2 regions of the Affinirhizobium pseudoryzae genome follow, and region 1 is predicted to be linked to the other one. Evidence: riboswitches for the same ligand, from Rfam matches in the RefSeq annotation. Region 1 holds a riboswitch; the other holds the start of a gene.
The links. A riboswitch is a leader RNA that binds a small molecule or an ion and turns the genes downstream of it on or off. The one in region 1 is predicted to bind cobalamin.
Positions count from the first base shown of each region.

Region 2: another riboswitch for cobalamin. It lies ahead of G6N78_RS06970 (DUF1636 family protein); the one in region 1 lies ahead of G6N78_RS22720 (ABC transporter substrate-binding protein).

Region 1 covers NZ_CP049244.1:829,542-832,951, forward strand. Annotated here, with positions in the region: gene G6N78_RS22715 (GGDEF domain-containing protein) at 68-1,816, shown strand; cobalamin riboswitch at 1,939-2,172, shown strand; gene G6N78_RS22720 (ABC transporter substrate-binding protein) at 2,354-3,385, shown strand; gene G6N78_RS22725 (FecCD family ABC transporter permease) at 3,382-3,410, shown strand, end outside.
Region 2 covers NZ_CP049241.1:1,416,065-1,419,474, forward strand. Annotated here, with positions in the region: gene G6N78_RS06960 (cobyric acid synthase) at 1-1,137, opposite strand, end outside; gene cobO (cob(I)yrinic acid a,c-diamide adenosyltransferase) at 1,137-1,706, opposite strand; cobalamin riboswitch at 1,844-2,073, shown strand; gene G6N78_RS06970 (DUF1636 family protein) at 2,174-2,602, shown strand; gene cobW (cobalamin biosynthesis protein CobW) at 2,614-3,410, shown strand, end outside.

The sequences.
Region 1 (3,410 bases):
AGAGCGCACAAGGCTGCCTCTTTCCTGAGGCCGGCCAAACGGGCTAGTCGGGGGCGATGAGGCTAACGTGAAACCGGCACTACAGGGCGTGCAGCGGCGTCATCGCGGCATCAATCCGAGCATCCTGGCGCTCGCTGCGCTTGCGGTCGTGTGCACCCTGTTATTGGCCGTTTCTGCCATCTCCAACAGCTTTTCTCGCGTGCAGGCGGCACGCGGGACTGCTCAATGGATCGAGAAATTCGCCATCGTGTTTGATGCGGCGACATGGATTTCCGCCGAACGCGGGCCGGCGAACAGCTATATGGCGGCATCCGCGCAACAGGCTGTATCGGCGCGGCAGGCGTGGCAGAGCGCCAAAGCCCAGACCGATGCCGCCCTGGCCGCCGTCGAGACCCTGGGTGTCCCGGCGCGCGCAATCGAGGATGTGCGCCACCAGTTGATGGCGGGGCGGGTTCTGGTGGAACTGAACGCCATGAAACCCCTGGAGCGACGGACCCCGGGAGAGGTCCAGCAGGCAATCGAGACGATGTTTAAGGCATGGGATCGGTATCGTTCCGGTGTCATGACCCGCTGGGGAGCGGCTGCCATCGAGCAGGAACGGTTACTTGCCGATGTGGTGATGAAGGGCGCTGCCTTCAGTGATCTCCGCGAATATGCGGGGCGGATCGGCTCCTACCTGATCGGGCCGATGACGGCGCGCGTGGCGATTCCGGAGAAGAACCTCCTGGCCATCACCAGTTTGCGCAATCAGATCGAACAGACCTGGCAACTCTTGGCACCAGCGCGTCTGGTGGAGCGCGTGGGATCGGAGTTTCACGACAAGGCGCTTGATGTACAGCGGATTTATCTGACGTCCGGCCTGCAGCTGATCGACGAAGAAATCGAGAATGGGCGCACGAAAGGGCAATTCAAACGGGACGCCGCGACCTTCACCCAGGAATACGTCCAGTTGATGCAGCCGCTGACCGATCTGCGCAACGGATACTTGGAGAGCCTGAAGCGGACGCATGAGAACCAGACTCGGTCCTCGACGATTGATCTTTTTGTCGATGGCGCTCTCGCCATCGTCCTGCTTGCGCTGGTGCCGCTGTTCCTGGCCATCATCCGCATCCGTATCTTGCGGCCGCTTCTGCGCGGGGTGGCGGATGTGATCGCGCTCGCCGAAGGTCGCAAGCCCGGGACACGCCCGAAGGATCATCCGATTGCGGAGATCGCGTCGCTGTTTGCGGCCATCCGCATCCTCGAGGGCCGGTTGACCGAGCGGGCCCGTCTGACGCGAGAATTCGAAAAGCTGTCGCAGACGGATAGTCTCACGGGGCTTCTGAACCGGCGTGGCTTCGAAAGGGAGGCGCATGCCCTGGCGGAGCACGGTCCCGCCGCGCTCATCATTGGTGATATCGATCACTTCAAGGAGGTCAACGACCGCCATGGTCATCCGGTGGGTGACCGTGTTCTGGCAGGTGTTGCATCCATACTACGCCAGACAACGGGTGCCTCCTGCCGGATCGGTCGTATCGGTGGCGAGGAGTTCGCCGTGCTGTGTCCTGGTGTGAACGTTGAAGAGGCAACACGTCTCGCCGAAGACATCCGCCGATCGGTGGCAAACCATTCCTTCCCGTTGACCGAAACGACGTCGCTGACCGTCAGCCTCAGTCTCGGTGTGGCGCCGAGCACCTATGCCGGCAGTTGGACGGAACAGGTGCGCCAGGCCGATGCCGCTCTGTATTGCGCAAAATCCGACGGACGGAACTGCGTCCGGGTCGTGGTTGCCGGCAACGCGCCGACATCGCCGCGCGACATTTCCACCGCTGCCTGATCTCGCCCGTTTCGGGCTGGACAGATGGATCGGATGTCATTATGTAACGTTATTACATAACCAACGTCGTATCCGAGTGCGCCGCCCATGTTCCAGAAACTCTTGACCCAACGCTCACCAGACCGTTATCTGGCGTGGATGGTTCCTCTTCTCCGGACGGAAACGAGGATTAATAGGGAACACGGTACGACGACCTTGCAATCGTTCAGTCCGTGGCTGCCCCCGCAACTGTAGGCGGATGCCACTCGTCCTTGTGACGCTTCACCAGCGTCATGTCACTGCGCCATGCGGCGCGGGAAGGCAGGCGAAAGGCGACAACCGTGAGCCAGGAGACCTGCCATCAGCACATATGTCCAACGTCACGGGCGGGGATGCCCGGAACAGGAGCCACCAATGATGACGCTGCCGATGCGGCAACAGCACTTGCCGACCAGTTTTTTCCCCGGACGCCAGGGCCCGCATTGCCGAACAGCGGACTGACCGCTCTTGGCGTTTCATCGACACGTGCCATCTCTGGCCAATCTGGGATCTACCATCATGACGACCACGACACGCCTGATGCGTGCCGCCGCCGGTGCTCTTGCGCTCGGGGCTAGCCTCTTTTCCGTCCCGGCCTTCGCCGCCGCGACGACCTATCCCGTGACAATCAAGAATTGCGGTCGGGACCTCACCTTTGCCAGGGCGCCGCAGCGCGCGGTGTCTCTCGGACAGAGCACGACGGAGATCCTCTACCTGCTCGGCCTTGCGGACAGAACCGTCGGTACCGCCGTCTGGCTCGGCCCGGTTCTGAAGGGCTACGAGGAGGCCAATGCGAAGGTGCCTCGCCTTGCCGATAACGATCCGAGCTTCGAGAGCGTGATTTCCCGCAAGCCGGATATCGTGACTGTCCAGTTCCAGTGGCATGTCGGCCCGAAGGGGACGGTCGGAACGATCGAGCAGTTCGCCGATCTGAAGATCCCCGTCTACACGTCGCCCTCCGATTGCATCGGCAAGGACAATTCCTCCGGTGGCGACGGCGTTCGGGTCGATGCCTTCTCCATGGACCTGATCTACCGGGAAATCCGCGATCTCGCGCAGATCTTCGATGTGCAGGACAAGGGTGAGACCGTCATTGCCGACCTGAAGGCGCGAGAGGAGGCCGCCCGCCAGAAGGTGGCCTCCGCCAATGGCAAGCTCTCGGCAGTATTCTGGTTTTCGAGCGCTAATCCCGCCGCAGACCCTTACGTCGCGGGCAGGAACGGCGCACCCGGCTACGTCATGAAGGCGCTTGGCATTCGCAACATCATCGAAAGCGACGAGGAGTGGCCGACCATCGGCTGGGAAACCATTGCCAAGGCCGACCCCGCCATCATCGTTGCCGCCCGCATGGAGCGCCGCCGCTATCCGGCCGACGATATTGCCGTCAAGCACCAGTTCCTCAAGACCGATCCGGTGACCAGTCTGATGACGGCAGTGAAGGAGAACCGTGTCGTGGATCTTGATGCACAGACCATGAACCCGACGATCCGCACCATCGATGGCATCGAAGCACTGGCCGACGCCATTGCCGAACTGAGCCTTCCCCGGTGACCGCGACCGGGTTGCCGCTCAAGCT
Region 2 (3,410 bases), on a different replicon from region 1:
GTGTTTGTCACCGGTCAGCCGCGTCTCGACATCCAGGAAACCGAGCCCGGCTTCGACGGCACCGGCTGGACCCTCGATCCCGTCCGGGTCTGCCACGCTCCGTCCCAGCATTTGAAAGCCGCCGCAAAGGCCGAGCACCGGTTTTCCCCGTCGAAGATGCGCGGCGATATCGATATCGAAGCCGGCACCCTTCAGCGCCCTCAGATCGGCAATCGTTGCCTTGGAGCCGAGCAGCAGGATGAGATCGGCATCCGCCGGCAGCACGCCGCCCGGCCGCACCCGGACAAGCTCCACCGCCGGTTCGGCATCCAGCGGATCGAGATCATCGAAGTTCGAGACATGCGGCAGGATCGGCACGGCGATGCGGATCCTTGCGCCGGGCTTCGCGGGTGCTGCGGAATTCAGCGCCAGCGCATCTTCTGCCGGCAGCCGCACGGCCTCGGCAAAATGCGGCAAGAGACCAATCGGGCTCCAGCCGGTGAACCCTTCCACCATCCGCATGCCCTCGTCGAACAGGCTCGGATCGCCACGGAAACGGTTGACGATGAAGCCGCGGATCATCGCCGCGTCTTCCGGGTCCAGCACCGTCTTCGTGCCGGCAAGGCTGGCAATCACGCCGCCGCGGTCGATATCGCCGATCAGCACCACCGGAACATCGGCGGCGCGGGCAAACCCCATATTGGCGATATCGTTGCGGCGAAGGTTCACCTCCGAGGCACTGCCCGCGCCTTCCACCAGCACCAGATCGGCCTCAGCCTTCAGACGCTCGAAACTTTCGAGCACCCGCGGCATCAGGCGCGCCTTGATCTCCTGGTATTCGGCAGCCTTGGCATTGCCTTCCACTTTGCCCTGCACGACGAGCTGCGCGCCGACCTCGCTCTGCGGCTTCAGGAGAACTGGGTTCATGTGCACGGAGAGGGCCGCCCGCGCGGCTCGCGCCTGCAGCGCCTGCGCCCGGCCGATCTCGCCGCCATCGGCGGTGACGGCGGCATTGTTCGACATGTTCTGCGGCTTGAACGGCAGCACCGTCAGCCCGCGCAGGGTGAAGGCCCGCGCCAGGCCCGCCACGATCAGCGACTTCCCGACATCTGAGCCGGTGCCCTGGAACATCAGGGCCTTGGCGGGCTGCTGCGACATTAGAACTCGATCCCCGCCTGCGCCTTCACGCCCGCCTTGAAATGGTGTTTCACCAACGTCATCTCGGTCACCATGTCGGCAGCCTCGATCAACGCCGGCTTGGCGTTGCGCCCGGTGACGATGACATGCAGATCCTCGCGGCGCGCCCTAAGATCGGCAAGCACGGTGTCGAGATCGAGATAATCATAGCGCAGCGCGATGTTGAGCTCATCGAGGATCAGAAGCCCGACCTCCGGCCGTGCCATCATCTCCTTCGCCTTCTCCCAGGCCCGTTCGGCGGCGGCCACATCCCGCTTCAGGTCCTGCGTGTCCCAGGTGAACCCCTCGCCCATCGTGTGCCACAGCACGCGATCGCCAAACGCCTCCAGCGCCACGCGCTCGCCCGTATCCCAGGCGCCCTTGATGAACTGCACGACGGCAACCGTTCGCCCATGCCCCAGCATGCGCAGCGCAAGGCCGAAGGCGGCCGTCGACTTGCCCTTGCCCGGACCGGTATTGACGATCAGCAAGCCCTTTTCGATGGTTTTGGACGCGACTTCCGCATCCTGCACCGCCTTGCGGTTTTCCATCTTGCGGCGGTGGCGGTCTGCCACGCTCTCGTCGATCTCCTTCAAGGGGCCTCTCCTCGGGTCGTTTTATCGAGCGGCGGACTATAGTCGAAAGCGCACCCGCGGCAATGCGGCATTGACACGGGCTCCGCCAAACGCATAGTGAACCCTGCAACGGTCTTTTCCCGGCAACGGGGAAAGCTAAGAGGGAACGTGGTGCGGTTATCGACCTAAACCACGGCTGCCCCCGCAACTGTAAGCGGCCACCGCCTTGGATTTACGAGGCGGAACGTCCGGCGCACAATGCCACTGAAGCGCGAACTTCGGGAAGGCGGCGTCCGGGCCACGAACCGCGAGCCAGGAGACCTGCCGTTGAGGAAGGAAAGTCCAGCCGGGCGGGGTGCTCCGGAAGGGACGTTTTTGAACCATGCGGGTCGTCTGATCCGTCGTGGCAAGCACCCCATGACGATCAACACTCGGGGTGGATTTTGGATCTTACGGCACGACACGACCAGCGACAGACCGATGCGGAGACGACCGCGCGCGTGATCATCCATGTCTGCGAAACCTGCCGCAGCGGCGCGGAAGCGATCGACGCGCCGCGCGATGGCGCGATCCTGGCCGAGCGGGCAAAAGCAATGTCCGCGCAAGGTGTCGAGATCCGCGCCGTGGCGTGCCTCGCCAACTGCAAACGTGCCCTCAGCGCCAGCATCCAGAGCGCCGACGGCTGGTCCTATGTCTTTGGCGACCTGACGACGGATGCCGCCGAGGATCTGCTCGAAGGCGCCCGCCTGCTGAGCCTGTCCACCGATGGTTTGATGCCCTGGAAGGGCCGGCCCGACACGCTGAAACGCGGCATGATTGCCCGCATGCCGCCGCTCAATCCCATCCCGCATTCCACGACGAACAAGACCTGAAGGACCGCATCATGACCCAATCGCTCACCCGCGTGCCCTGCACTGTCGTCACCGGCTTTCTCGGCGCCGGCAAGACGACCCTGCTGCGCAATGCGCTGCAGACCATTCAGGGCAAGCGGCTTGCCGTGATCGTCAACGAGTTCGGCGATGTCGGGATCGATGGCGAGATCCTGAAAAGCTGCGGCATAGAAAACTGCCCGGAAGACAATATCATCGAGCTGGCCAATGGCTGCATCTGCTGCACTGTCGCCGATGACTTCGTGCCGGCGATCGACAAGATCCTGGCGATGGAACAGAAGGTCGATCACATCCTGATCGAAACCTCCGGCCTTGCCCTGCCGAAGCCGCTGGTTCAAGCCTTCCAGTGGCCGAGCGTGAAAAGCCGCGTCACGGTCGATGGCGTGGTGGCAGTGGTGGACGGCCTGGCGCTCGCCGAAGGCCGCGTCGCCGATGATCTGGAGGCGCTTGACGCCCAGCGGGCGCAAGACCAGTCGCTCGATCACGATGACCCGGTGGAAGAGGTTTTCGAAGACCAGATCGCCTGCGCCGATCTCGTCATCCTCACCAAGGCGGACCTCTTGGATGCCGCCGGCCTCGACAGAGCCCGCGCCCATGTGGAAGACCACCTGCCGCGTGCGGTTCGCATCGTGAATGCGGAAAACGGCGCGATCGACCCGGCTATCTTCATCGGACTTGGCCTGGCGGTCGAAGACGATATCGAAAACCGCAAGACCCACCACGATGATGAGCTGGATCACGAGCACGATGATTTCGACAGCTTCGTGCTGGACATCCCGGCCATCACAAG